DNA from 4 places in the Mesorhizobium sp. M1027 genome. Region 4 is predicted to be linked to each of the others. Evidence: predicted binding sites of a transcription regulator. Region 4 holds the regulator's gene; each other region holds the start of a gene.
What was found. Region 4 encodes PhoB, which activates phosphate uptake and scavenging genes when phosphate is short. Its sites were predicted from a motif close to TGTCATNNANCTGTCAT; they were not measured.

Region 1 (7,449 bases), on a different contig from region 4:
AGGGCGACGTCGCCCTGATCACCGCTCTTCCGGGCGCCGGCTCGCTCGAACAGCGCGCCCAGGGTTTTAAGGAACAGCTCGCTGCCAAATATCCGGGCCTCAAGCTGGTCGCCGACAAATACGCCGACGGCCAGGCCACCACCGGCCTCAACATCGCCACCGACCTGATCACCGCCAACCCCAACCTCAAGGGCATCTTCGCCTCCAACCTGATCATGGCGCAGGGCGTCGGCCAGGCGATCGCCGAGAACAGTCTTGCCGGCAAGGTCGGGCTGGTCGGTTTCGACAGCGACGAGAAGCTGATCAAGTTCCTCAACGACGGCGTCATTTCGGCTCTCGTCGTCCAGGATCCGTACCGGATGGGCTATGACGGCATCAAGACGGCGCTCGCCGCCTCGAAGGGCGAGAAGGTCGAGGCCAATGTCGATACCGGCGCCAATTTGGTTACCAAGGCCAACATGAAGGATCCGAAGATCGACGCGCTGCTCAACCCGAAGCTCGACTGAGCATAGCCGCAAGTGAACTGTTTCCGGGGCCTTTTCGCCCCGGAAACATCCCACTCGTGCCAATCGCGAGGCCAATCTTTGGGGGCCAATCTGGGAGGATTGTCATGATGTCGACGGCGCAGGAACTCCATCCGGCCCCAACGCTTGAACCGGGCAGGACCATCCTCGAACTCCGCGGGCTGGAAAAGCGCTATCCCGGCACCCATGCGCTGAAGCCGGTCGATCTCGCCTTCAAGGCCGGCGAGATCCACGCCATCGTCGGCGAGAACGGCGCCGGCAAATCCACCCTGATCAAGCTTCTGACCGGCGTCATGCCGCGCACCTCCGGCGACGTCATCTGGGAGGGCAAGCCTGCCGCATTGGCAACGCCGCATGAGGCGATGGCGCTCGGCATCAATGCCGTGCATCAGGAAGTCGTCCTATGCCGCCATCTCACCGTCGCCGCCAACATGTTCCTCGGCGAGGAGGATTCCCGCTTCGGCATCCTGCAGCAGCGGGCGATGGTCAGGCAGGCGCAGAAGATCATCGACGATCTCGGCTTCGACCTGCCGGCGCATGTCATGCTGGGTGACCTGACCATCGGCCAGCAGCAGTTGATCGCCGCCGCCCGCGCCACGGTGCGCGGCACCAAATTCCTGATCTTCGACGAGCCGACCGCCTATCTTACCCGCAAGGAGGCCGACCAGCTGTTCACGCTGATCCGCCGGCTGAAGGGCGAAGGCGTCACCATCATCTACATCAGCCATCGCATGGAAGAAGTGTTCGAGCTCGCCGACCGCGTCTCGGTGCTGCGCGACGGCACGCTGGTCGGCACCAGGAACATTGCCGAGACCAATGACGCCGAGCTGGTCAAGATGATGATCAACCGCTCGATCGAGCAGGTCTACCACAAGGAGCATTTCACCCCCGGCGCGACCATCGTCGAAACCAGGAACCTGTCCGGCAAGGGTTTCGAAAATGTCTCGATGTCCGTCCGCGCCGGCGAGATCGTCGGCCTCTACGGCCTGATCGGCGCCGGGCGCAGCGAGTTCGTCACCACGCTCTATGGCCGACACCGCAAATCGGCCGGCCAGATCCTCTGGGAGGGCAAGGAGGTCAAGGTCAATTCCGAACATGACGCGATCAGGCTCGGCATGGCGCTGGCCCCGGAAAGCCGCCGCGACCAGGGCCTCTGCCTCAACCTGCCGGTCGGACTCAACCTCAATCTGCCGATCTACAAGCGCATCTCGATCAATCTGCTGATCTCCCGCGCGCAGGAAAAGGCGCAAGCCGATCGCCAGGTCGCCGACCTGCGCATCAAGACGCCGACGCGCGGCGCGCTGGCCTCCAGCCTGTCCGGCGGTAACCAGCAGAAGATCGTCATCGGCAAATGGCTCGCCCATGGCGCCAAGCTATTCATCTTCGACGAGCCGACTGTCGGCGTCGACGTCGGCACCAAGGCCGAGATCTACCGCCTGTTCGGCGCGCTGTTGTCCAAGGGAGCCGGCATCATCCTGATCTCGTCCTACCTGCCCGAGGTCTATGAACTCGCGGACACGCTGCACGTGTTCCGGCGCGGCAAGCTGGTGGCCACGCACGGCTTTCGTACCGCTGATCACGAGGAGATCCTCACCCAGGCGCTGGCCGAGAAACAAGAAAGACCGGGAGGGAAGATATGAGCACCGAGGCGATCGCTGCCGAAAGGCCGAAACGCAACTACAACGCCCTGTTCGGGCTGACACTGCTGGCGCTGCTGGTTCTTTTATGGATCATCCTGTCGGTGGCGACGCCGAGCTTCGCCTCCGCCAACAACATCTCCAACCTGTTGCGGCAAGGGTCGATGATCGCCATCCTGGCGGTCGGCCAGACCTTCGTCATCATCACCGGCGGCATCGACCTTTCCGTCGGCGCCGTGGTCGGCTTCGCCACCGTCATCGTCGCGATGCTGATCAACGCCGGCACACCGGTTTTCCTCGCCATCCTGATCACCTTGCTGGTCGGCGTCGCCATCGGCATGTTCCATGGGTTCGGCATCGTCAAGATGGGCCTGCCGCCCTTCATCATCACCCTGGCAACGCTGACCTCGCTGCGCGGCATCGGTCTGTTGATGACCAATGGCAACTCGATCTCGATCAACAACGACGCCTTCCAGACGTTCTCGCGCAGTTCCTTCGCCGGCGTCCCCAATCTGTTCTGGATGGTGATCCTGGTCGGCATCCCAGCCTACATCTTCCTGCACCACAGCCGCTGGGGCCGCTATCTGTTCTCGGTCGGCTCCAACGCCGAGGCGTCGCGCCTGTCAGGCGTCAACGTCCAGCGCACCATCTACATGGCCTACACGCTGTCGGGCCTGTGTGCGGCCTTCGTCGGCGTGCTGCTTGCCTCGCGCATCGGCATCGGCAATCCGACGCAGGCCGAGGGCTGGGAATTGCAGGCGATCGCCTCCTCGGTGATCGGCGGCACCTCGCTGTTCGGCGCTGTCGGCTCAGTGCACGGGCCGCTGCTCGGCGCCTTCATCCTTGCCACCATCAACAACGGCGCCAATCTGCTCAACGTCAACGCCTTCTGGCAACGCATCATCACCGGCGTGCTGATCATCGTCATCGTCTATTTCGACGGGCTGCGCCGCCGCGGCAAATAGACCGCCTCCCCACAACCGCCGGCCTCGCGACAGCAGAGCCGGCGGTGCCATGAACCGACTGGATTGAAGCATGAAAGCCGTCGTCTGCCGCTCGCCCGGCGAACTTGTCCTCGAAGATCGTCCGGCGCCTGGCGCGCCCCCGGCCGGCTGGGCGCTGGTCGCCGTCAGCCATGTCGGCATCTGCGGCACCGACTATCACATCTTCGAAGGCAAGCACCCGTTCCTCGCCTATGCCCGCATCATGGGCCACGAAGTTTCCGGCACCGTGATCGAGGTTGGTGAGGGCGTCGATCTGGCAATCGGCGAACCGGTGGTCGTCAATCCCTATCTCGCCTGCGGCAAATGCATCGCCTGCCGGCAAGGCAAGCCGAATTGCTGCGTTAAGATCGAGGTGCTCGGCGTCCACCGCGACGGCGCCATGTGCGAGCAAATCCTGGTGCCGGCGCAAAATCTTTATCCGGCAAATGGCCTGTCGCTGGCCGATGCTGCTGCCGTCGAATTCCTGGCGATCGGCGCCCATGCCGTACGGCGCTCGCTCGCAGATCCAGGTGCGCGCACGCTGGTCATTGGCGCCGGCCCGATCGGGCTCGGCACGGCGCTGTTCGCCCGCATCGCCGGGCTCGACGTGACGCTGCTCGACATGAGTGCGGAGAGGCTGGGTTTCGCCGAAAGCGAACTCGGCTTCGCGACCCTCGACGGCTCGCAGGGCGCTGCTGCGGACCTGGTGCGGCAAGCAACCGACGGCCATGGTTTTGACATGGTTTTCGATGCCACCGGCAACACCCAGTCGGTGCAGTCGGCCTTCGCCCATGTCGCGCATGGCGGGGCGCTGGTCCTGGTCAGCGTCGTCAAGGACGACATCGCCTTTTCCGATCCCGAATTCCACAAGCGCGAGATGATGCTGATCGGCAGCCGCAACGCGCTGCGTGCCGATTTCGACCATGTCGCCGCCTCGATCCGCAACGGCGCGGTGCCGTTGGCAAAGCTCGTCACGCACCGCACGACGCTTGGCGAAACGCCGCACGATCTTGCCCGCTGGGCGCATGAGAAGTCCGGCCTGATCAAGGCCGTTATCCAGGTCGCATGATGCTGGCGCACCTCAAAGCGCCGACAGTTTGAGCTCGATCCGCTCGGCCGGGAAGCGCGACTCCGAAAACTGGATCGGCTGACCGTCGGGCGTGACGTTGACGGCGACCGTCACCAGCACGATGGCGCCGGGCTGCAGGTCGAGGTCCGCAAGGTCGGCCGCATCGGCATGGCGCGCCGACAACACCGTCGATTGCCGCAGATAGTCGTCAATGCCAAAACGTGCCAGCGATGCGGTGATCGAACCGGTTTCCGCCATGGCAGCATCGATGCCGGCAAAGCGCCTGGCATCGAACCAGCCGGCAGCGCGGGACACTGGCATTCCATCGGCTTCGCCGCGCGTTTCCAGACGTATCACGTCGGCCCCCTTTGCAAGGCCTAAGCTCTCTGCCACACGACGGTTGGCAGGCTCGACCGATGACGCAAGCAAGGTGATATGCCGGTCGGACGCCTGTCCTTGCAATCCCTCCGAAAAGCGGGTGCGGGCGCCGATCGGATATGACAGCCGCCTGCGCGACAGCACGAAGGTGCCCCGCCCCTGCTCTGCCCTGAGCACACCCTCCTGCACCAGCGCTGCAATGGCGCTGCGGACGGTGTGGCGGTTGACGCCATAGCGCTCGGCAAGTGCCACCTCCGGCGGCAACGCCGCATTTTCGGGAAAATCGCCGACGGAAATCGAATGCAGTATCTGATCGGCGATCTGCCGCCACAGCGCGACACCGCTGCGCCGCTCGATGCTGTTGGCTTGTCCGATCATTTTCTGCCCCAACCTTTGCGCCCCCTCTTCTCGCCCTTGTCATGCACCCGTCATAGACACGCATTAGATAATAGGTATAATTTGTATAATTGTCTATATCAATAGACAAATTTCGATGCAAGGGAATGTTAACCATGCGAGGACAGGAAGCCCGCGATCAGGCTGGGCGCAAGGCCGTTATGGCAACGCTGGCGCAATCGACCGGCGACGATATCGTCCGTCTGTGGAACGAAGCCGGCCTGCCTTCGGAGGCGGAACTCCTGCGCGGCCCCGAAACCGGCCTGGTCACCGTGCGTGGCCGCATCGGTGGCGGCGGCGCGCCGTTCAACGTTGGCGAGACGACGGTCACCCGCGCCACCGTCCGGCTCGCCTCCGGACAGGTCGGCCACTGCTATGCGCTCGGCCGCGACAAGCAGAAGGCAAGGCTGGCGGCAATCGCCGATGCGCTGTGGCAGGACCCGGCTCACCGCAACGAGGTCGAGACCAGGCTCGTCGCGCCCTTGCAGGCGGCACTGGCCGAGGCCCGTGACCAGCGCCGCGCCGAGACGGCGGCGACCAAGGTCGATTTCTTCACCATGGTACGCGGAGAAGACTGATGGACATCGTAACCCAAGCGATCGAAGGCGGCTTTGCCGATCCGGTGTTCGACGCCCAGACGGTCTTCCGGGCAGTGATGGACGCGATGGCCCGGCCGGGCACACTGCAGCCCCTGCCGGTCTTTACCCGTCCACCGACGCCGCTGTCAGCCACCGCGGGCGCCATTGCGCTGGCGCTGTGCGATAACGACACGCCGCTCTGGCTCGACCCCGCCTTGCAGGCTTCAGCGACGGTGAAATCCTGGCTTGGCTTCCATACCGGCGCGCCGCTGGCCAACACCCCGGCCGACGCGCATTTCGCGCTGATCGCCACGCCGGCCGAGATGATGGCGCTCGACGGGTTTTCGCAAGGCACCCAGGATTATCCCGATCGCTCCACGACGCTGATCCTCGAGATCAGCGATCTTGTCTCCGGCGCTCCGCTGCTGCTCGAAGGCCCGGGCATCGAGAAGACGGCGACGATTGCGCCGGCGCAAATGCCGCGCCATTTTGTCGAGCAATGGAAGCAGAACAACCAGCGCTTTCCGCGTGGCGTCGACATCATCCTCGCCACGTCCGAAGCAATTGCCTGCCTGCCGCGCACGACGCGCATCAAGACGATGGAGGCATAGGATGTATGTCGCGGTAAAGGGTGGCGAAGCGGCCATTCGCAACGCCCACAAACTGCTCGCCGACCGCCGGCGCGGCGATCGTTCGGTGCCCGCACTTCGCCTCGACCAGATCGTCGAGCAACTGGCGCTCGGCGTCGACCGGGTGATGAGTGAAGGTTCGCTCTACGACAGGGAATTGGCGGCACTCGCCATCGTCCAGGCGCGCGGCGACATGATCGAGGCGATCTTCCTCATTCGCGCCTATCGCACCACGCTGCCGCGTTTCGGCTACACCAAGGCGGTCGACACCGGCACGATGCTGGTCGAGCGGCGGGTGTCGGCGACCTACAAGGACCTGCCCGGCGGCCAGTTGCTCGGCCCGACTTTCGACTACACCCACCGGCTGCTCGATCCCGAGCTTGCCGCAGGCGGCGAAGTCGCCGAGCCGGAGCAGCGTGCAGGCGAGCCGGAAGCCATGCCGCGCGTGTCGGCCATCCTCGCCCGCGAGGGCCTGATCGAATCCGACGGCGACATGCCTGAAGACCATGTCCCCGGCGACATCACCCGCGAGCCGCTCGAATTCCCGATGGCGCGCGACATCCGCCTGCAGGCGTTGTCGCGCGGCGATGAGGGGTTTTTATTGGCGCTCGGCTATTCCACCCAGCGCGGCTATGCGCGCAACCATCCCTTCGTCGGCGAGGTCCGTATCGGTGAGGTCGAGCTGGAGCTCGACGTGCCGGAACTGCCTTTCGCAGTGCCGCTCGGCAGTATCCGCGTCACCGAGTGCCAGATGGTCAACCAGTTCAAGGGCTCGGCCAAGGCGCCGCCGCAATTCACCCGCGGCTACGGCCTCGTCTTCGGCCAGAGCGAGCGCAAGGCGATGGCCATGGCGCTATGCGACCGCGCGCTGCGGGCGGCGGAGTTGGGTGAGGATGTCGTCGCCGCCGCCCTGGACGAGGAGTTCGTCATCTCGCATTCCGACAATGTCCAGGCGACCGGCTTCGTCGAGCATCTGAAGCTGCCGCACTATGTCGATTTCCAGGCCGAGCTCGACCTCGTGCGCCGCATGCGCGCCGAGCACGACGCCCGCGAGAACGCCGGCAAGGCCGAAGAGAAGAGAGAGGCCGCGGAATGACCGCACAACCAACCGACATCGCCACCTACAACTTCGCCTATCTCGACGAGCAGACCAAGCGGATGATCCGCCGGGCGATCCTCAAGGGCATCGCCATCCCTGGCTATCAGGTGCCGTTCGCCTCGCGCGAAATGCCGATGCCCTATGGCTGGGGCACCG
Region 2 (7,449 bases), on a different contig from region 4:
ACGATCCGCGCGCCCCCTACACCCAGTTGCTTGTCTCCTCGATTCTGCAGGTATGACGATGATTGCTCCGGCGTACCCCCCTCTGGCCTTCCGGCCATCTCTCCCTCAAGAGGGGAGATCAGCAGCTTTTATGTCCCGCCCGTTCTGCGACACAGGAGAATGGCGAAACCGAATGCGACAGCCCATCTCCCCTCTTGAGGGGGAGATGGCCGGAAGGCCAGAGGGGGGTGTTGGCCCGCAGACGAATGACGATTGGAGAACCCTCTGATGGCAACCCCGCTCGTTGTCTCCGACGTCGCCAAAAGCTTCACCATGCATCTGCGCGACGGCATCAAACTGCCGGTGGTCGCCGGCGTCTCGTTCGCGATCAGGGCCGGCGAATGCTCGGTGCTCGGCGGCCCGTCCGGCGCCGGCAAGAGCTCGATCCTGAAAATGCTCTACGGCAATTATGCCGCCGATGAAGGCCAGATCATCGTCCAGCACGAGGGCGGGCTGATCGATCTCGCAACTGCCAGCCCGCGCACCGTGCTTGCCGTGCGCCGGCTTACCATCGGCTATGTCAGCCAGTTCCTGCGCACCGTGCCGCGTGTCTCGGCGCTCGATGTCGTCGCCGAGCCGCTGGTCGAGCGCGGCGAGGAGCGTGAGGTCGCGCGCGGCAAGGCACGTGCCTTGCTGGCGCAGCTGAACCTGCCGGAAAAACTCTGGGCGCTGCCGCCGGCGACGTTCTCCGGCGGCGAACAGCAGCGCGTCAACATCGCGCGCGGCTTCATCACCGAGCATCCGATCCTGCTGCTCGACGAGCCGACCGCTTCGCTCGACGCCAGAAACCGCGACGTGGTGATCTCCCTGATCGCCGCCAAGAAGGCGGCGGGCGTCGCTTTGCTCGGCATCTTCCACGACCACGACGTGCGCGAGGCGGTGGCCGACCGTATAATCGACGTGACCGCCTTCGCCGCCGGAAAAATCGCCGCATGACGAGGAAACTGTCGGAGGCGCCGCTGATCCACGAGACGGCGGAAGTAGAGAACTCAACGCTTGGCCGCTGGACCGAAGTCGCCGAGCGCTGCCGGATTTCGGAAAGTGCGTTGGGCGACTATTCCTACATGATGCAGGACTGCGGCGTCTGGTGCGCGACGATCGGCAAATTCGCCAACATCGCCGCCAATGTGCGCATCAACGCCACCAACCACCCGACCTGGCGGCCGACGCTGCACCATTTCACCTATCGCGCCTCGGACTATTGGGACGACGCCGAGCACGAGAGCGAATTCTTCGCCCAGCGCCGCGCCAAGCGCGTCACCATCGGCCACGACACCTGGCTCGGCCACGGCTCGACCATCCTGCCCGGCATCACCGTCGGCGATGGCGCCGCGGTCGGTGCGGGTGCCGTGGTGTCGAAGGACGTCGCGCCCTACACCATCGTCGGCGGCGTGCCGGCCAAGCCGATCCGCGAGCGCTTCGACCGCCGCACCGCGGAGCGCTACCAGGCGCTCGCCTGGTGGGATTGGGACCACGCCCGGCTGCGCGCCGCGCTCGACGATTTTCGGGAACTGTCGGCGGAGGCTTTCCTGGAGAAGTATGGCGGCTAAGGGTCGTGAAATGGTGAAGGGGGGCAGCGGACAGGTTTCGAGGCTCAGGAAAGCCTTTCTTGTCACCATTCACCATTCGAGCCTCTCGTGCTGGATTGGCCGCGCCGCTCCAGGCTGTGGGCAGTAACAAAACTGACATCGTTCCGACACCGCAGGTTCATGCGGCTGCGCTAGCGAGGGTTAACAGACCTTCAATTGCGATTGGACTGGAGCCTGCACCATGTCAGCTACGCTCGAAATCCGCGGCGTCACCCGCCGGTTCGGCAAGAACACCGCCGTCAGCAATGTCGACATCGCGATCCCGCACGGTCAGATGGTCGGCATCATCGGCCGTTCCGGCGCCGGCAAATCGACGCTTCTGCGCATGATCAACCGCCTCGTCGATCCCAGCCAGGGATCCATCCTGTTCGACGGCGTCGAAGTCTCCGGGTTGCGCGGCTCGCCGCTCCGGCGATGGCAGCGCGACTGCGCCATGATCTTCCAGCAGTTCAATCTGGTGCCGCGCCTGGACGTGCTGACCAATGTGCTGCTCGGCCGGCTCAACCACCGCTCGACGCTGTCCAACCTCTTCGGCATGTTTTCGCGCAGTGAATGCGCCGAGGCTGTTGCGGCCCTTGAGCGTCTCGACATCGCCCGCACCGTACTGCAGCCCGCCGGCACGCTTTCCGGCGGCCAGCAGCAGCGCGTTGCTATTGCGCGTGCCATGATTCAGCAGCCGAAGGTGCTGTTGGCGGACGAGCCGATCGCCTCGCTCGATCCGCTCAACGCCAAGGTGGTGATGGATTCGCTGCAGGACATCAATTTGCGCGAAGGCATCACCGTCATCACAAATCTGCATACGCTTGATACGGCCCGCAACTATTGCAACCGTATCATCGGCATGGCTGCCGGCAAGGTTGTCTTCGACGGCCCGCCCGAAGACCTCAACCGCGAGGCCGTGCGCATGGTCTACGGCGCCGACAGCAATGGCGGCGAAATCTCCGAGGCCATCACTTCGACCAGTGTCGCCGTCAAACAGAAAATCGCTGCATCCGCCGGACCGCTCGAGCCCGTGTTCCCTGGCTACTGAGAACGGCCTGATCGCCCGCCCGCGTCAAAGGCACTCGTCAAAAGTTCGAACGCTCCGGCGCGAAGCCGGAACCAACAGGAGAGAGATAATGTTCAGGAAGATGGTTTTTGGCGCGGTTTCATTGCTCGCCATCGCAACAAGTGCCGCTCACGCCCAGGATATCAAGGAATTCCGCATCGGCATCCTTGGTGGTGAAAATGAAGCGGACCGGCTGCGCAACTTTCAGTGCCTCGCCGATCACCTGAAGTCCGAATTCGGCTTCGAGAAGGTCTCGCTGTTCCCGGCCGCCGACTATGACGGCGTAATCCAGGGCCTGCTCGGCGGCACCCTCGATTTCGCCGAGCTTGGCGCGTCAGGCTATGCCAGCGTCTACCTCAAGGATCCGAACGCCGTGACCCCGATCCTCACCACCCAGCAGACCGACGGCGCGACCGGCTATTATTCGATCGGCCTGGCGCTGAAGTCGTCCGGCATCACCGACATCGAGTCGGCAAAGGGGAAGAAGCTCGGCTATGCCGACCCGGATTCGACCTCCGGCTATCTGATCCCGCTGACCCAGATTCCGAAGGACACCGGCGCCTCGAACGAAACCTTCTTCGCCTCGACCCAGTTCAATGGCGGCCACGAGAACAACCTCCTCGCCGTTCGCGACGGCAAGGTCGATGTTGCGGTTGACGACTCCTCGGGCATTGGCGACTTCAAGAACGGCTACACGTCCGGCACCTTCCACAAGGAAGTCGCCAAGGGCGCCGTCGACCCCAACGATTTCGTCGAAGTCTGGCGCTCCGGCCTGATCCCGAACGGCCCGCTGGTCGTGCGCACCGCGCTCGGTGGCGATATGAGCGCCAAGCTCGCCAACTTCTTCACCAGCCTGCCGGCCAAGGACAAGCCCTGCTTCGAGGCCATCGAAGGCGGCGATTTCACTGGCTACGTTCCTGTGAAGCCGGACTTCTACAGCGTCATCGTCGAAGCCCGCAAAGCCGCGATCGGCGGCTGAATGCAGTTGCAAAGGGCGGCCTTACCAGCGCCGCCCTTTTTGCATGCCCGATCATGACCATCTCAGCCACGATCCGTTCAGACGCGACCCGGCGGACAGTCGACTGCTGGCGACGGCAGACGTCCTTGCGCCGGTTCTACACAGCGCTCGGCATCGGTTTGCTGCTTATCGCCATGTGCACAGCCATGTGGTTCGCCGACGAGGCCAATGCCGGACATTTCTTCGATCGGCTGCCGCATATACTGGATTTCCTTAGCTGGCTTGTTCCCAAAGACTGGAACGACGTCTGGCGGGCGCTGTTCGACATCGCATCTCCGCACGACAAGGGCAGCCAGGAGTTCAACTTCCCGCTTGGCCGCGTCTATCTCTGGGGCGGTTTTTACCTACCCGAACATTTCGAGCTGATGCTCACCACGCTCAACGTGGCGCTGGTTTCCACTTTCATCGGCTTCGTCTTTGCGGTGCCGTTCTCGTTCATCGCCGCGCGCAATTTGACACCCAGTCCGGTGCTCAGGCTCGTCGTCAAGCGCTTCATGGAACTGCTTCGCGCCTTCCCCGAGATCGTCATTGCCGGCCTGTTCGCAGCCATCCTCTCGACTGGCCCGGTCGCGGCCATCATCGCCATCGGCCTGCATTCGATCGGCGCCCTCGGCAAGCTCTTCTACGAGATCAACGAAAACATCGACATGCGCGCCGACGAAGGCCTGCGCGCGGTCGGCGCCAACTGGTTCGAGCGCGTGCGCTTCGCCGGCCTGCCACAGGTGCTGCCCAATTTCATGTCTTACGCGCTGCTCAGGATCGAGATCAATGTCCGTATCTCGACCATCATCGGCGCGGTCGGCGGAGGCGGCATCGGCGAGGAGCTGAAGCTCTCCATCTCACGCGGCTTTGGCGCCAAGACGCTGGCACTGGTGCTGCTGTTGTTTACCACCATCTTCCTCGTCGACCAGTTCTCCGCCTGGCTTCGTCGCAAGCTCGTCGGCGAGCAGGCCTTCATGATGGGCGCCTGACCATGATCCCAAAAAGTGGATTCCGGTTTTTGGAAAAGATCATGGCAAATCAACAAGAAGACTGCCCATGGCCGCGATGACCGCCGATGAGATGCAGGCGATAGAGGAGCGCTTTCCCCAAGTGTTCCGACGGCCCTTGTACAAACGCTTCGGCCCGCTGGTGCTGTTCGCCGGCATCCTGCTCTACCTCGTCTATGCCTTGTGGTTCTTCAGCCTGCCGCAAGTGCTGAGGGAATCGCATTGGGAGCGACTGCCGCTCTTCCTGACGCAATGGATCAGCTACGATCTGCAGCCGGAATTCCGTCTCGATCAGCCTCAGATCACACCCAAATACCCGCGTTTTTCTGCACTTGGCGAAGACCCGCATCCCGACTGGGTCATCGCCAATGCCAACGGCTCCTACACCGTTCTGATCGAAGGCCGAGCCAAATCCGTCACCTTCGACAAGGCCGAGGCAACGCTTGTCGCCAATGGCCAAGCGGTGCCGGTGTCGTTGACCAGCGGCAAGCCGGTGATAACCGGCCCGGTGCCGGACTGGATCACCGCGCATGACGATGAAATCGTCGCCCGGATGGGCTTTGCCGGCGAGGTTCGCATAACCGTCGATCGCGTCAAGGTCCGCAAGCGCTTCCTCGGCTGGGCGAATTTCGTCTTCGACACACGCTCGCCCTTCTTCGGCAAGTCGCCCGGCGAGGTGGTCTCGTTGCTGATGTCCGGACCCCAGCTCAAGCCGGGCACATCGAACATTGCGCTGGCCGCGGACAATATCTGGAACAACGCCCAATGGCAGCATGGCGACGTCTGGACGAAGCTGTTCCAGACCATCGTCATGGCGTTTCTCGGCACCTTGCTCGGCGGCATCGTCGCCTTCCCGCTCGCCTTTTTCGCCGCCCGCAACATCACCCCGAGCGGCCTCCTCAGCCAGGTGCTCAAGCGGTTCTTCGATTTCATGCGATCGGTCGACATGCTGATCTGGGCGCTGTTCTTCACCCGCGCCTTCGGCCCGGGCCCGCTGGCCGGCAGCGCCGCGATTTTCTTCACCGAGATCGGCACGCTCGGCAAAGTCTATTCGGAAGGCCTCGAGAACATCGACGACAAGCCACGCGAGGGCATCCAGTCGACCGGCGCGAACGGCTTGCTGGTGCAGCGCTATGGCGTGCTGCCGGAGGTGATCCCGGTCTTCATCAGCCAGACACTCTATCAGTGGGAATCCAACACCAGGGGCGCGACGATCATCGGCGCCGTCGGTGCCGGCGGGATCGGCCTGAAGCTTTGGGAAGCGATGCGCACCAACTCCAACTGGGCCAATGTCTTCTACATGGTGCTCTTGGTCCTGCTCGTCGTTTTCATCTTCGACAACATTTCCAATTTGCTGCGCCGCCGGCTGAGCAGGACGATCCACGACTACAACCGGATCCAGGCCGAGCAGGGGTGACGGGTGCATCGGGCTGGCCGATCGTTATGCAACTTTCCTCCACCCGTCCTTAATATGCCTGTAGCCGTCGCGGTAGACAGCTTCCGGGCCTTCGGAAAAGTCGCGCCACACCTTGGTGGCCGCGGCCAAGTCCTTCAGCGAACGCCCGAACGCCTCGATCGTCAGCCAATCGTCGTAGCCGCTCTTGCGGATGGCGGAGAAAGTCTCCTTCCAGGGAATATGGCCACGGCCCGGCACCCCGCGATCGTTCTCCGAAATGTGGATATGGACGATGTTGTTGCGGTTGCGCGTATAGGCGCCAATCGGGTCGGCTTCTTCGATGTTGGCATGGAAGGTGTCGTACATCGCCTTGATGTGCGGCCGGTCGATCGCGTCGATATGCTCCGATAAATCGTCCATCGTGTTGAGCAGGTAGCATTCGAAGCGGTTGAGCGCCTCCAACCCGATGGTGACGCTCTTGTTGCCGGCATAGTCGCCAATGGCGCGTTGCGAAGCGATCGAACGTTTTTTCTCGGCCGCTGTCGGCCCGCTGCCGGAGAAGGCCCCGAGTGTCGAATGGAGCGGGCCGCTCAACGTGTTCGCGCCAAGCGCCTGAGCGCAGTCGATCGCCGATTTCATGTAGTCGATACCGGCTTTGCGCGTCGAGGCATCCGGCGAGATCAGGTTCATCGCCGGATCGCCCATCGCCGAGACGGCGGTGCGTTGCAGCCCGATACGGTCGAGCAGTTCGCCGAGTTTCCTGTAGTTGTCCGGCGTGCCGGAGAAGACCGGTATTTCGACGCCGTCGAAGCCGGTCGCCTTGATGTCCCTCAACAACGGCTCGTGTTTTTTCGAGACACTGGTCGTCCACAACAACATGCACATGCCGATTTTCATCGACGCCCCTCCCTTCATTCGCTCGATCGCCGGAGGGGTGATGAGATTCAGGTCAGGCCGAGCCGAAAATGGCGGGTTCCGAGAACCGGAGCGGAGCGTGCTTTTGGTACATGAGCACCGGAAGCGCAGGAAACTGCCATTTGCAGGCCGGTCTCACCTGACTATCACCACCACCCTTCAGAGCTTCGTCCACGCCCCATTCTTCTTCGACGACTTCACGCAGGCCTCGATGAAGGCCATGCCCTCGACGCCGTCCTGCACGGTCGGGAAGACGACATCCTTAGCCGGCTTCCCGCCCTTCCGGCGCGCTGCACGAATCGCCCGCGCGGCTTCCTGATAGATGTTGGCGAAACCTTCGAGATAGCCTTCCGGATGCCCTGGCGGAACGCGGCTGACGCGCCCGGCGACGGGGAGCGCGCCGGCGCCATTACGGGTAATCAACTGCTTCGGCTGGCCGAACGGCGTGTACCAGA
Region 3 (7,449 bases), on a different contig from region 4:
CGCTGGCCAACGTTCTGTCGATGACCTCCTATGGCGGCGCCGTCGCCGCTTGCGGCCTCGCCGGCGGCATGGACCTGCCGGCCAGCGTCGCCCCCTTCATCCTTCGCGGTGTCTCGCTGCTCGGCATCGATTCGGTGATGGCGCCCAAGGCGGTCCGCCTCGAGGCCTGGCGCCGCATCGGCACCGATCTCGATCACGCAAAGCTTGCCAGTCTGTCGACGAGCATCGGCTTCGACGGCATCATCGGCGCCGCGCATGACATCGTCGAGGGCAAGATCCGCGGCCGTGTGGTGGTGGACATGTGAGCCTCTTGGGGAAAAAGAGCGCGACCGCTAAAATTCGAACGATCAATCACAACCTTCGATAAGCTCTGTCTGGCAGGAGTTCCGTATGATTGCGGAACCCGGCATCAGAGCGGCGGGACCAGCCGAACGGGCCGACGGGACGGCCCCCGATACGCCAGCACGGCAGCTTGTCGCCGCGCCACCGCTGGCGCCGGAATTGCCCGACGCCAACCGCGAAGGCCTGTCCTTCCTGACGCTGGTCGCCATCGTCGTGCTGGCGGGCCTGTCGCATTTGACCGGAGCGCCGATCTTCATCACCATCGGCCTTTTGGCGACAGCCATGGCCGGGCTCGCCATGCATCTGCGCAACAGGCGCACCGAGCGCCGCGCAGTGGCCCTGCTCGATGCCACCACCGCCCGCAGCCGCGCCGAAATCGAGACGCTGGCCGACCGCATGTGGGAGATGCAGGAGAGCGAGGAGCGCTTTCGCGGTCTGATCGATGCACTCGGCGATCTCGTCGTCCACCGCGACCGCGACGGCCACATTGTCTACGCCAACAAGGTTTTCGCCGACCTTGTCGAAACCGACCAGCGCGAGCTTGCCGGCAAGGCCCTGGCCGAACTAGGCATCGATGTCGGCATCGTCCCCGACGCCGCCTTTTCCGACCATGAATGCCTGAGTTCCACCGACGTCGCCATTCGCACGCCGGACGGTCCACGCTGGTTCTCTTGGATCGAGCTGTCGGTGCGCGACAAGGACAGCGGCGCCGTTTCGCATCGCGCCATCGCCCGCGACATCACCGCCCGCAAGCGCGCCGAATCCTCGCTGATCACCGCCCGCGAGCGGGCCGAATATGCGAGCCAGGCCAAATCGCGTTTCCTCGCTACCGTCAGCCACGAGATCCGCACGCCGATGAACGGCATCATGGGCATGGCCCGGCTTCTCGCCGACACCAGCCTTTCGCCCGAGCAGCGGACCTATGTCGGCGCCATCTCGACCTCGGCCAGCGCGCTGCTGGCGCTAATCGAGGACCTGCTCGACTACTCCAAGATCGAGGCCGGCCGCTTCGATCCCGAACCGCAGCCGATGTCGGTGCGTGAGATCGCCGACAATGTCGTCGAGCTTTTGGCGGCGCGGGCTTTTGCCAAGGATATCGGCCTCGGCTGTCATGTCGAACCCGACGTGCCGCAGCTGATCACCGCCGACCCCGGCAGGGTCAGGCAGGTGCTGCTCAACCTCATCGGCAACGCCGTCAAGTTCACCGACAGCGGCGGCGTCCTGGCAAGCATCGCCCGCGTCCGCACCGAAATCACCGACCGCATCCGCTTCACCATCACCGACACCGGCCCCGGTCTGCGCGAGGAGGACATGGAGCGTATCTTCGAGGACTTTGAACAGGCTGACGGCACCTCGACCCGTGCGCATGGAGGTGCCGGCCTCGGTCTTGCCATTTCCAAGCGCCTGGTGACCGCCATGGGCGGCACCATCTCTGTGTCGAGCCGCCTTGGCCAGGGATCTGAATTCGTCTTCGAGATTCCCGCTATTTCCGCCGTCGAGGCGCCGCAGATCCGCGAGAACCCGCTGTCGGGCCGGCATGCGGTGATCGTGTCGAAGAACCCGGTCGAGGCCGAAGCCATCGCCCGCACCATTCGCGCCAATGGCGGCACGGTCGATCTGGCCACCGCCGCCGCCCAGGCCACCGCTTTCGCCGAGGGCTGTGACGTGCTGCTGATCGATGCTGCCATGGAGCAAAGCGACGGCAGGCTGCTCAGGCGCCTGCGCCAGAGCGGATTTGCCGAGTGCGAGGCAGTGACGCTGATCGCGCCGACCGACCGCGGCATGCTTGGCGAATTCCGTGCCAATGGTTACGCCACCTTCCTGGCGAGGCCGGTGCGCGGCGAGACACTGCTGCGCGTGCTTTTGACCAGCCACGCGCCGGTCATCGCCGAGCCGCAACTGCAAAGGCGCGGCGCGCAGGCGGGGCATGCCATTGGCGCCCGCCAGCAGGGCCTGTCGGTGCTGATCGCCGAGGACAACGACATCAATGCCATGCTGGCCCGCGCCACGCTGCTGAAGGCCGGGCATCGCGTGAAAGTGGTCGGCAACGGCAAGGCCGCGGTCGAGGCGGTCATCAGCACCGGCCACAAGCACCGCTACGACGTGGTGCTGATGGACTTGCACATGCCTGTCATGGACGGCCTGGACGCCATCGCCGCCATCCGCCGCCATGAGGAGGAGACCGCGGTGCCGCCGGTGCCGATCATGGTGCTGTCGGCCGACAGCCAGGAAAAGACCCGCCACGCCGTGCTCGCTCACGGTGCCAGCGGCTTCGTCACCAAGCCGCTCGACCCCGATGCCCTGGTTCATGCCGTCGAGGGGCAAGTGGCCGCCTGAGGCACAACATAGACGGTTGATAGATTACCCAGCCGACGAAGTATTGCCCGCAGAGCCGTATCACGGTACTGTCACAATCCTGTTGCACCTACACCGTATCCCCGTGCCAAGAGGGATGGCTCGAAGGAGAATCACTCGTGCATACAGTCATGCCGGAATGTGATGCTCGGCCGAACGCCAGCGGGCCTTTGCTCGTCGGCCGGAACGCCGATGCCGTCATAAAAGGCGCATCGCTCGGCCGCATCGGCAATCTCGAAGTGCGGCTCGCCCGCAACGAGGCCGAGATCGCTGCCGCGCAGGAAGTGCGCTACCGGGTGTTCTACGACGAGCTTGGTGCCAGGAAGGACCTGTTCCAGATGCAGGACCGCCGCGATGCCGATCGCTTCGATCCCCTCTGCGATCATCTGCTTGTGTTCGATACTTCGCTTTCCGGCCCCGAGCATCGCCGCATCGTCGGCACCTACCGCCTGCTGCGGCAGGAGATTGCCGCAGCGGCCGGCGGCTTCTATTCCGAAGGCGAATTCGAGCTGACCAAGCTGATCGCGCGGCATCCCGGCCAGCGGTTCCTCGAGCTCGGCCGCTCCTGCGTTCTGCCGGAATACCGCTCGAAGCGCACCATCGAGGCGCTGTGGCAAGGCATCTGGGCCTATATCAACCATTACGGCATCGGCGTGATGACCGGCTGCGCGTCGTTCCACGGCACCGTGCCGGCGGCACATGCCGAGGCGTTGACCTATCTTGCCCACCACTGCCGGACGAATTCATCCTGGGACGTGCGCGCCGTCGCCGGGCGCTATTGTTCCATGGACCTGATGCCGATCGAGGCCGTCAACACCAAGGCGGCGATCGCCGCGATGCCGCCGCTGGTCAAGGGCTATCTGCGCGTCGGCGCGCGCATCGGCGACGGCTGCGTCATCGACCGTGAATTCTCGACGGTCGACGTGTTCGTGGTGATGCCGGTCAAGGAGATCGGTGCCCGCTACGTCAATTATTATGGCGGAGAAGCGCAGCGGTTTGCTGCCTGAGTAGGGGAGAGAAGGCAACGGCCGGAGTAGGCAAGTGCTCTGCTCTATTTTACCCGACGTAGCGGTATTCCCTACTCCCGTACTGCCCTACTCCCCCAACTTACGCATCTTTCTCGGCCTGCTCATTCACCGGCCCCGGCTCCACCGGCGCTTCGCTCGCCACATGCTTGGGGCCGCCCTTGGCGACGCCGACCATGGCCGGCCGCAGCACACGCTCGCCGATCGAATAGCCGGGCTGCACGACCTGCACGACTGTGTTGGCCGGTACGTCGGGATTGGGCACCTCGAACATCGCCTGGTGGAAATTCGGATCGAATTTCTCGCCCTCGGGCTCAAGCTTCTTCACGCCGTGACGTTCCAGCGCCGACAGCATGGCGCGCTCGGTGATCTCGACGCCGTCGATCAGCGCCTTGAAACCGGCATCGTCCGAAGCCTTGGCCTCCTCCGGGATGGCATCCAGAGCACGGCGCAGATTGTCTGACACCGAAAGCATGTCGCGGGCAAAGTTGGCAACCGCATAGGCGCGCGCATCGTGCACGTCGCGGGCGGTGCGGCGGCGCAAATTCTCCATGTCGGCCGCGACGCGCAGCGCGCGATCCTTCAGCTCTTCGTTTTCCTTCAGAAGCCGCACAAGCGCTTCATAGTCGCTGTCGACGCCGCCTTCCCTTGGCTCCGCGGCAGCCTCGGTCTTCTCGGCTTCATCGGGCGCGCGTTCGTCTTTTGCCTGGTCGCTCATCGCCGTTTCCCGTCATTTTCGAATGGTGTGGATTTGCGCCCGATATCGAGGTTTGGCGGCCAAAAATCAAGGGGCAAGCGATACTGCAGCCGCTGGCCACGGCTTGAGGGCGAACAGCGGAGACTTTTCGATTTTAATTCAAACTTTACCGTATCCGACGGCTTTGCTTGCCAGGCTACTACAATGCGGGAACCATTCCTCCTGTGGAAGAGTTTCGAAGCCGACACAGGATTTTGGAAGATGTCCCGCACCAATGGCGAAAAGCACGACGCGCTCGCCGTCGATATCCGGCGCCAGCTCGGCAATGAGACCACCAAGCGCTTCCTGCGCACCCTGCCGGCATTCCGCACGGAGACGGATATTCCCGACCGCCTGAAGAAATTGCTCGACCGCCTGGATGGCATCGAAACCAACATGGTCGCAGGCGGGCGCCGTCGGTAGGCGCCGTTGCCGGCGACGCGCCCGGCGACTGTGGCCGGGATTCGTCGCATCGCGCGACATTTACCCGCAGTAACTTTGCGTGATCTCCGTCTTGCGGCAGCGCCCTGCTCCGCCTATGTTTCATGATGAACATGATTTCCCCCGAAGCTGTGGCAAACAGCAAGCGCGCCTGGTTGAAAATCCTGTCGCGCTATAAAAAGCCCGACAGGCGTCGCAGCGCCGTCGAACTCGCCATCACCCTCATCCCTTTCGCCACGCTGTGGGCATTGTCCTCGGCCGCCTATGCCTATGGCCATTGGTGGGGTCTGGTCCTCATCCTTCCGGCCGCCGGCTTTCTGGTGCGGATCTTCATGATCCAGCACGATTGCGGTCACGGCTCCTTCTTTGCCAATCGCTATGCCGACGACTGGATCGGCCGTGTGCTTGGCGTGCTAACGCTGACGCCCTACGATTGCTGGCGCCGCGCCCACGCAACCCATCACGCCAGCGCAGGCAATCTCGACGAGCGCGGCACCGGCGACATCAAGACACTGACCGTCGCTGAATACCGGCAACTGTCGTGGCGAGGCCGGCTCGCCTATCGCCTCTATCGCCATCCGCTGGTGATGTTCGGCCTTGGCCCGATATGGATTTTCATGTTCGAGCAGAGACTGCCCTTGGGCATGATGCGGGGCGGTTTCACCCCCTGGGTGTCGTCGATGTCGACCAACCTCGCCATCGCCGTCATCGCCGCGCTGCTTATCTGGTTCGTTGGCCCCGGCGCGTTTCTGGTCGTGCATCTGCCGATCGTCATCCTCGCCGGATCGGCCGGCATCTGGCTGTTCTATGTCCAGCATCAGTTCGAGGAGACGGAGTGGACAAAGGACTCAGAGTGGGAATTCCAGCACGCTGCCCTGCACGGTTCGTCCTATTACGACCTGCCGCCGGTGCTGAACTGGATCACCGGCAATATCGGCGTCCACCACGTGCACCACCTTTCGGCCAAGGTGCCGTGCTACCGGCTTCCGGAAGTGCTGAGGGACTATCCGGAATTGCGTGAGATCGGCCGCGTCACGCTCCTCGACAGCCTGCGCTGCGTCAAGCTGGCGCTGTGGGACGAGACCCGCAGCAAGCTGGTATCGTTCCGCGAAGCGCGGATGGCCGTGTAGGCGCACCGCCGCACCTAAGGCGCGTCGCGCTCGACCAGCCTCATGCGACGCGCTCTTTATCGCAAAACCGCTGAACACACTTTTGCGCGACATGCGTTAGGGGTGCGGCAGGCTCCAAATTCCGAGCTTAAGCCGCCTGGCGTTGGTCGCGCATCAGGATCTCGCCTTGGCGGATCTCGGTGCCCAGCACTTTCAGGCATTCGCGCATGAACGCGGCAAGGCCCGGCCAGCCCTTGGCCGACACCAGATTGCCGTCGACATGGGCGCCGGTCGGCGCAACATCGATATAGATGCCACCGGCCAGCGTGACTTCCGGCTCGCAATATTGCAGTGCCGCGACTTCGCGGCCGCGCACGACGCCGTCGACTGCGATCAGGATCTGCACGCCGTGGCAGATGGTGAAGATCGGCTTTCCCGTCTCATGGAAATGCCGCACCAGCGCCTGCACGCGTTTGTCGATGCGGATATATTCCGGCCCGCGCCCGCCCGCCGCGTAGACGGCATCGTAGTCGGCGGGATTGACCTCGGAAAACGTCTTGTTGAGGATGTAGTCGTGGCCGAGCTTTTCCGTATAGGTCTGGTGGCCCTCGAAGTCGTGCAGCGAGGTCTTCAGGATATCGCCGGCCTTTTTGTCGGGGCAAACGACATGGACCGTGTGGCCGACCGCATGCATGGCCTGTTCAAAGACGAAAATCTCGTACTCCTCGCTGAACTCGCCAACGAGCATCAATATCTTCTTGCCAGCCATACCCGGTTCCTCCCTTGTGGCCACATTTATTCGGATCGCGAAATAATGGGCTTATCCTAAGGCGGAGAGGCGCAAAATAAAAGGCTGAATCGGGAGTGTGCTCCGACCAGACAGGCTTCTGGCCCTCTGGAGCGGATCAGCCGGGGCGCACCCGCCGCCAGGAATATTTCGGGCCTTTGGGCTCCGGCTTCACCGCCGGCTGATAGAACAGCGGCAGTCCGCCTGTGCGGCCTTGCTCGAGCCGCTTCAGCAGCACCGGGTGCGAGATCTCGAATTCGTCGAAGCCGAGGCGCAGCATATGCGGCAGCTGGTCGATCAGCACCTGCCCGGTGGCGCGCATGGCGCCGGTGAAGTGGTAACGGCTGCGCAGCAATTCGCCCTTGGAGAACGAGCGGCCGTCATTGAACGCCGGAAAGGCTAACGCCACCAGTGACAGCTGGTCGAGCAGGCCGGCGATCTTGTCGAGCTGGTCGCCGGGCTGCAGCAGCACGCCGATGCGTTCCTTCGCCGACCGCCGCACCTCCGGATCGAGGCCGAGAAACGCCTGCAACGGCAGGATGAAACGGCCATTGCCGACCAGCGCCTCGGCGCTTTCGGCATGAACCCACTCGTCCTCGCGGAACCCATCCGGTGTCCACAGCCGCGTGCCGTTTTCGGCTATCAAGTCGCTCA
Region 4 (7,449 bases):
CGAAGGCATCAAGCCGGGCGAGTTGGTTCTCGACGGCCCGACGCTGGCCGACATCTTCCTCGGCAAGATCACGAGCTGGGATGACGAGGCGATCAAGAAGCTCAATCCCGACGTCAAGCTGCCTTCGCAAGCGATCGCGGTCGTTCACCGTTCCGATGGTTCGGGCACGACGTTCAACTTCACCTATTACCTCGGCGACGTCAGCGCGGACTGGAAAGAAAAGGTTGGCGTCGACAAGGCCGTGGAATGGCCGGTCGGCATCGGCGCCAAAGGCAATGAGGGCGTTGCCAACAACGTCTCCCAGACCGGCGGCGCGATCGGTTATGTCGAATACGCCTACGCCAAGCAGAACAAGCTCACCCACACCGACATGATCAACAAGGACGGCAAGAAGGTCGAGCCCACCGCAGCCGCGTTCTCGGCGGCAGCGGCCAATGCCGACTGGAGCTCGCAGCCGGGCTATGGGGTGATCCTCGCCAATGAGCCGGGCGCCGAGTCCTGGCCGATGACGGCGGCGACGTGGATCCTCCTGTATAAGAAGCCGGACGACGCCGCGACCACCGGCGAAGCGCTCAAATTCTTCGCCTGGGCGTATGACAAGGGCGACGAGATGGCCGGCGAGCTGGACTACGTTCCGATGCCCGACAAGGTGGTTGAGAGCGTCAAGGCCATGTGGGCCAAGGAAGTCGTCGGCGACGATGGCAAGCCGCTCTACTCGGCTATGTAATCTCCTCCAGGGAGGGCGTCGACGGCGCCCTCCCTGTTGCCTTTAATCGCGAGGACCCAATGACCATCGCTTCCGATGCCATGCCATCATCTGCAGCAGCCCGGGCCAGGGACGCTACGGTGCGGCGCTTCGCGCTCACAGATGCCATATTTCGCGGACTCACCCGCGCTTCCGCAATCCTTGTGCTGGTCATCCTCGGCGGTGTCGCGATCTCGCTGTTTGCCGGCTCATGGCAGGCGCTGTCGTCCTTCGGCTTTTCTTTCCTGACGACTGAGAGCTGGAATCCGGTCACGGAAAAATTTGGCGCACTGGCGCCGATCTACGGCACCCTGGTAACGGCGGCCATCGCCATCCTGATCGCGGTTCCGATCGGCATCGGCATTGCGATCTTTCTCACCGAGCTCTGCCCGCGCCCGCTCAGGCGCCCGATCGGCATAGCGGTCGAGCTATTGGCCGGCATTCCCTCGATCATCTATGGTATCTGGGGCCTGTTCGTGTTCGCGCCATTCCTGCAGACGACGATACAGCCCTTCATCATCAACATCTTCCACGGCGTGCCGGGACTATCCAGCCTTTTCGCCGGCCCTCCTTACGGCATCGGCCTTCTGACCTCGGCGCTGATCCTCGCCATAATGGTGTTGCCCTTCATCACCTCGATCACCAAGGATGTCTTCGATACGGTGCCGGCGGTGCTGAAGGAATCGGCCTACGGCATCGGTTGCACGACCTGGGAAGTGACCCGGCGCGTGGTCATTCCCTATACCCGCATCGGCATCATGGGCGGCGTCATGCTTGGCCTCGGCCGGGCACTCGGCGAAACCATGGCGGTGACTTTCGTCATCGGCAACGCGCATCGCATCAGTGCCTCCCTGTTCGCACCGGGCACGACGATTTCGGCGACCATCGCCAATGAATTTACCGAGGCCGACGGCGACCTCTACACCTCCTCGCTGGTCGCGCTCGGCCTGATCCTGTTCGTCATCACCTTCCTGATCCTTGCCGCCGCCCGCTATATGCTGATGCGGATCGACGCCCGTACGGGAGCCTGACCGATGTCGACATCCTCATCGCTCCACAGCCGCCGCAAAGCCAGGAATTCGGTGATGATGGCGCTTTGCGTCGTCGCCGCCGGCATCGGGCTTGCCTGGCTGGCGCTCATCCTCGGTGCGTTGGTCTATAAGGGCACAGCCGGGCTTTCGTTCGCGGTCTTCACCGAGATGACGCCACCACCGGGCGAGGCCGGCGGCCTGCTCAATGCCATCGCGGGCAGCCTGCTGATGACGATCATCGCCGTTGTCGTCGGCACGCCGATCGGCGTGCTGGCGGGAACCTACATGGCCGAGTATGGACGCTTTTCGCGCATCACCACCGTCGTCCGCTTCATCAACGACATCCTGTTGTCGGCGCCGTCGATCATCATCGGCTTGTTCGTCTATGAATTGATGGTGCGGCCAATGGGACATTTCTCGGCCATTGCCGGCGCCGTGGCGCTTGCCATCCTGGTCATTCCGGTGGTCGTGCGCACCACTGAAGACATGCTCAACCTGGTGCCGAACGCGTTGCGTGAAGCCGGTGCCGCGATCGGCGCGCCGCGCTGGGTGGTGATCCGTTCGGTCGCCTACCGCGCCGCATTGTCCGGCATCGTCACCGGCATATTGCTGGCGATAGCACGCATTTCCGGCGAGACGGCGCCGCTGCTCTTCACCGCGCTCAACAACCAGTTCTGGAGCAGCAATATCAACGCGCCGATGGCCAGCCTGCCGGTGACCATCTTCCAGTTCGCTCTCAGCCCTTACGAGGAATGGCAGCAACTGGCGTGGACCGGCGCACTCATAATCACCCTGACGGTTCTGGGCTTGAGCATCCTCGCCCGCAGCCTTACCGGACGCAGAGAGGACAGATGACACAGATGTTGTCTCCGGACATGACGATGACCGAAACGGTCACCGAGAAGACGAAGATCGAGGTCAAGAACCTCAACTTCTACTACGGCCAGAGCAAGGCGCTGAAGGACATCAGCCTGTCGCTGCCCGAGCGCAGCGTCACGGCCTTCATCGGCCCTTCGGGTTGCGGGAAATCGACGCTGCTGCGCGTCTTCAACCGCATCTACGAGCTCTACCCGAAACAGACCGCCGAGGGCCAGGTGCTGCTCGACGGCAAGAACATTCTCGACCGGTCGCAGGATCTCAACCTCCTCAGGACAAAGATCGGCATGGTATTCCAGAAGCCGACGCCGTTCCCGATGTCGATCTACGAGAACATAGCCTTCGGCGTCAGGCTCTACGAGAATCTCGGCAAGTCCGAGATGGACGGCCGCGTCGAGCAAGCGTTGAAGCGGGCCGCGCTGTGGAGCGAGGTCAAGGACAAGCTAAACGCCAGCGGCTTGAGCCTGTCCGGCGGCCAGCAGCAGCGGCTCTGCATTGCCCGCACCGTGGCAGTGAAGCCGGAAGTCATTCTGCTCGACGAACCGGCTTCGGCCCTCGACCCGCTGTCGACGGCCAAGATCGAGGAACTGATCGACGAGCTGCAAGCCGACTACACGATCGTCATCGTCACCCACAACATGCAGCAAGCGGCGCGCGTGTCGCGCCAGACCGCCTTCATGTATCTGGGTGAACTGGTCGAGTTCGACCGGACCGAGAAGATATTCACGTCGCCCCGCGAGAAGCGCACGCAGGACTACATCACTGGCCGCTTCGGCTGAGCCGTTCCGATCATGCATATGAGGACAGGACCATGGGCGAACACACAGTCGCTTCTTTCGACGAGGATCTCGAGCAGATCAGCAAGCTGATCCGCGACATGGCCGACCTCGCCGGTTCGATGGTCGGCGGGGCGACCAAGGCCCTGTTGAATTCCGACAACGTGCTGGCGCAACGCGTCGTCTCTGACGACGCCATCATGGACGCGCGTCAACGCGAACTGGACGACCGCGCCATCACCCTGATCGCCAAGCGCCAGCCAATGGCTCACGATCTGCGCCATGTCGTCGGAGCGATCCGCATGGCGGGCGACCTCGAACGCATCGGCGACCTTGCCAAGAATATCGCCAAGCGTGTGAGCGCGGTCGGCCTCAGCGTCACGCCGCGCGACCTATCGCATTCCATCGATGCGATGGCGCAGCTGGTGCTCATCCAGGTGCAGGGCGTCATCGAGGAGTATGCTGCAGGCGATGCGGCCGCGTTGGCCAAGCTGCGTGCCGCCGACGAGCGCATCGACGTCAAATACACGTCGGTGTTCCGCGAGCTGTTGACCTACATGATGGAGGATCCGCGCAACATCACCGCTTGCACGCATCTGCTGTTCTGCGCCAAGAATCTGGAGCGGATCGGCGACCATGTCACCAACATCGCCGAAAATGCGTATTATGTGCTGACCGGCGAGCAATTGCCGGTCAACCGTCCGAAGCAGGACGAAACGACAATGTCCGCGCCGGTGACATGATGGGGGTGCCCAGCCGATGATCGCACCACGCATAATGGTGGTGGAGGACGAGGAGCCGTTGGGCGTGCTGCTCCGCTACAATCTCGAATCCGAAGGCTACCAGGTCGAGGTGGTGACACGCGGCGACGAAGCCGAGATCCGTTTGCAGGAGAATGTGCCCGACCTTCTGGTGCTCGACTGGATGATACCGGCGGTTTCCGGCATCGAGCTCTGCCGCCGGTTGCGCGTGCGCCCCGAAACCGAGCGGCTGCCGATCATCATGCTGACCGCGCGCGGCGAGGAGAGCGACCGGGTGCGCGGTCTTTCGACCGGCGCCGACGACTATCTTGTCAAACCGTTTTCGACACCGGAATTCATGGCCAGGGTCAAGGCGCTGCTGCGGCGCGCCAAGCCGGAAGTGCTGTCCAGCGTGCTGAAGGTCGGCGACATCGTGCTCGATCGCGAATCGCACAGGGTCTATCGCAAGAAGAGCGAGATCCGGCTCGGGCCGACCGAATTCCGGTTGCTCGAGTTCATGATGCGGCATCCGGGCCGCGTCTTCTCGCGTAGCCAGTTGCTCGATAATGTCTGGGGCGAGACGATCTATATCGACGAACGCACCGTCGACGTGCATGTCGGGCGGCTGCGCAAAGCCGTCAATAACGGCCGCATGCCGGATGTCATCCGCACCATCCGCGGTGCCGGCTATGCGATCAGGGAAGATTGACCCGCCTGGTCAGGCGACGTTCTTTCTGACGCCGGGCCTCATTTGCGCGCCCGGCGCGAAAATCTCCTGGTCGACGAAGCTTAACGCCCGCATCGCGCAGCCTTCGCGGATCAGCGGCAATTCGTTCGGCTCGGTATCGAAGGAGATCGAGCCCGAGTGCTGGCCGCCGGCGGTCTGGGCGATGGCCTTGCGCAAGGCCGGCTCGATCAGATCGAAGGCGGCGGCACTGGCGCCGACCATCGCGACCGGTGCCGGATCGATCAGCGCGAACAGCGAGCCGAGACCGAAACCCAGCGCTTCGCCGGCCTTGCGGTAGGCCTCGCGTTCCGGCCCATCCTTCTCGCGCGCGCGGGCGGCCAGCGCGCGCATGTCGGCGTCGCCGACGTCGGCGACCGGTTCGCTGTCTTCGCTCATCTGCCTGGCGTTGCGCCAGATGGCATAGTTGCCGGCATAGGCTTCGATGCAGCCGCGCCGCCCGCAACGGCAGAGCGCTCCGCCCGGACGATGGATCATGTGGCCAAATTCGCCGCCCGAGGAATGCGTCCCGGTGAACAGTTCGCCCTTCAGCACAAGCCCCATACCGATGCCATGCGAAAGCAGGATGGCGATGAAGTCGTCGCGATAGCGATCCGGATTGCGCCAGCGCAAAGCCACCGCCATCATATTGCAGTCGTTCTCCACCGTGGCCGGGATGCCGAATTCGTCCTCCAGCATGTCGGCAAAGGCGATGTCGGTCTGCGGCGTGATCGGCGACCACAGCATGGCGCGTGCAGGGGAGTCGGTAATGCCCTGAATCGCCAGGGCGATGCGGGCGACACTGCGGACGTCAAGGTCTGGGTCCTCAAGCCGGCGCCGGACGATGGCCATGCATTCGCGGATCAGCTCGTCGCGCGGCATGGTCAGCGTGTCCAGCCGGCGCTGTTCCTCGGCGACCACCTGTCCCGCATAGTCGATAATGGCGGCCGACAGGAAATTCAGCGACAACACCACAGTCAGCACCGCCGCCGCTTCCGGGTTGAGGGCGAGGCCGACCTGTGGACGACCGCGTTTCAACGAAACGGGCTCACTTGCCTTGCTCTCGGCGAGGATGCCTTCCCGTATCAGGTCGGAGGAGATCGCCGATATGGTTGAATGACTGAGGCCGGTGGTGGCTGCGATCTCCGTACGCGATGGCTGGCCGGCCCGGCGCACCGCCGAGATCACCATCGCCCGGTTGCGCCGGCGCAAATCGTCATGGCGGATTCCGACCGACATCGTTTTGCTTTCCTCCCGGTTGCCGCGGCCGCTCATGAACCGGAAGCCGTCGGTAATGTCCGACAAATAGTGTCGGATGCGGCAAATAGTGTCAGATGCAGGTGGCGCTGTCATCGTTTATTCCGACGCTCGAAAAAACTCGCACAGTCATCAAAATCCATCAGAATCGATGTTGACAGCAGCCGGAGATCGGGCCAGTATTTTTTCGAGGCTCGAAAAAATTAGAGCTTCTAAGCTGGTCGTTGAGCAATTGGTCACGCCGTACGCGGCGCAGGGAGGATATGATGAAGAAATTCACGGCCGCCATTCTGGCGGGTGTCGCCATGACGCTGGCGCTGGCGTCGGTGGCGCAGGCGAAAGACAAGCTCATCGGCGTTTCCTGGTCGAACTTCCAGGAAGAGCGCTGGAAGACCGACGAGGCCGCAATGAAGGCGGCCATCGAGGCCGCCGGCGACAAGTATATTTCCGCCGACGCACAGTCCAACCCCGGCAAGCAACTCACCGACGTCGAGAGCCTGATCTCGCAGGGTGCCAATGCGCTGATCATCCTCGCACAGGATGCCTCGGCCATCGGGCCGGCCGTGCAGAAGGCACTGGACGAAGGCATCCCGGTCGTCGGCTATGACCGGCTGATCGAGAACAAGGACGTGTTCTATCTGACCTTCGACAACAAGGAGGTCGGCCGCATGCAGGCCCGCGAAGTCTTCAAGGTGAAGCCGGAAGGCAACTACGTCTTCATCAAGGGTTCGGGTTCCGATCCGAATGCCGATTTCCTGTTTGCCGGTTCGATGGAGGTGCTGAAGGAGGCCATCGACAGCGGCAAGATCAAGAATGTCGGCGAGGCCTATACGGACGGCTGGCTGCCGGCCAACGCTCAGAAGAACATGGAACAGTTCCTGACCGCCAACGACAACAAGGTCGATGCCGTGGTCGCGGCCAATGACGGCACCGCCGGTGGCGTCGTCGCCGCGCTGACAGCACAAGGGTTGGCCGGATCGGTTCCGGTCTCGGGCCAGGACGGCGACCACGCCGCGCTGAACCGCATCGCGCTTGGCACACAGACCGTGTCGGTGTGGAAGGACGCGCGCGAGCTCGGCAAGAACGCCGCCGAGATCGCCTCGCAGCTTGCCGACGGCAAGCAGATGACCGACATTGCCGGCGTGAAGGATTTCACCACGCCCGGCGGCAACACGGTCAAGTCGCTGTTCCTGACTCCGGTCGCCATCACCAAGGATAACCTCAACGTCGTCATCGACGCCGGCTGGATCAAGAAAGAAGAGGTCTGCGCCGGCGTGGCGGCTGGCACTGTTGCGGTCTG

Region 1: the regulator PhoB is predicted to act here: its motif matches at 5,007-5,023, upstream of phnF (phosphonate metabolism transcriptional regulator PhnF).
Region 2: the regulator PhoB is predicted to act here: its motif matches at 1,712-1,728, upstream of phnC (phosphonate ABC transporter ATP-binding protein).
Region 3: the regulator PhoB is predicted to act here: its motif matches at 2,749-2,765, upstream of olsB (l-ornithine N(alpha)-acyltransferase).

The regions. Positions count from the first base shown of each region.
Region 1 covers NZ_JAMYMW010000003.1:356,781-364,229, forward strand. The annotation lists gene NKH50_RS08805 (ABC transporter substrate-binding protein) at 1-506, shown strand, start outside; gene NKH50_RS08810 (sugar ABC transporter ATP-binding protein) at 611-2,164, shown strand; gene NKH50_RS08815 (ABC transporter permease) at 2,161-3,126, shown strand; gene NKH50_RS08820 (zinc-binding alcohol dehydrogenase family protein) at 3,197-4,213, shown strand; gene phnF (phosphonate metabolism transcriptional regulator PhnF) at 4,226-4,969, opposite strand; gene phnG (phosphonate C-P lyase system protein PhnG) at 5,104-5,565, shown strand; gene phnH (phosphonate C-P lyase system protein PhnH) at 5,565-6,176, shown strand; gene NKH50_RS08840 (carbon-phosphorus lyase complex subunit) at 6,178-7,290, shown strand; gene NKH50_RS08845 (alpha-D-ribose 1-methylphosphonate 5-phosphate C-P-lyase PhnJ) at 7,287-7,449, shown strand, end outside.
Region 2 covers NZ_JAMYMW010000003.1:365,696-373,144, forward strand. The annotation lists gene phnK (phosphonate C-P lyase system protein PhnK) at 1-56, shown strand, start outside; gene phnL (phosphonate C-P lyase system protein PhnL) at 268-975, shown strand; gene NKH50_RS08860 (DapH/DapD/GlmU-related protein) at 972-1,589, shown strand; gene phnC (phosphonate ABC transporter ATP-binding protein) at 1,810-2,658, shown strand; gene phnD (phosphonate ABC transporter substrate-binding protein) at 2,747-3,655, shown strand; gene phnE (phosphonate ABC transporter, permease protein PhnE) at 3,709-4,665, shown strand; gene phnE (phosphonate ABC transporter, permease protein PhnE) at 4,733-6,100, shown strand; gene NKH50_RS08885 (sugar phosphate isomerase/epimerase family protein) at 6,125-6,976, opposite strand; gene NKH50_RS08890 (Gfo/Idh/MocA family protein) at 7,154-7,449, opposite strand, start outside.
Region 3 covers NZ_JAMYMW010000003.1:301,231-308,679, forward strand. The annotation lists gene acuI (acrylyl-CoA reductase (NADPH)) at 1-305, shown strand, start outside; gene NKH50_RS08555 (hybrid sensor histidine kinase/response regulator) at 391-2,679, shown strand; gene olsB (l-ornithine N(alpha)-acyltransferase) at 2,829-3,704, shown strand; gene grpE (nucleotide exchange factor GrpE) at 3,805-4,440, opposite strand; gene NKH50_RS08570 (hypothetical protein) at 4,681-4,881, shown strand; gene NKH50_RS08575 (fatty acid desaturase) at 5,007-6,029, shown strand; gene NKH50_RS08580 (DJ-1/PfpI family protein) at 6,157-6,777, opposite strand; gene NKH50_RS08585 (DUF934 domain-containing protein) at 6,914-7,449, opposite strand, start outside.
Region 4 covers NZ_JAMYMW010000010.1:143,241-150,689, reverse strand. The annotation lists gene pstS (phosphate ABC transporter substrate-binding protein PstS) at 1-727, shown strand, start outside; gene pstC (phosphate ABC transporter permease subunit PstC) at 787-1,776, shown strand; gene pstA (phosphate ABC transporter permease PstA) at 1,780-2,631, shown strand; gene pstB (phosphate ABC transporter ATP-binding protein PstB) at 2,628-3,431, shown strand; gene phoU (phosphate signaling complex protein PhoU) at 3,464-4,171, shown strand; gene phoB (phosphate regulon transcriptional regulator PhoB) at 4,188-4,877, shown strand; gene NKH50_RS20385 (ROK family protein) at 4,887-6,131, opposite strand; gene xylF (D-xylose ABC transporter substrate-binding protein) at 6,416-7,449, shown strand, end outside.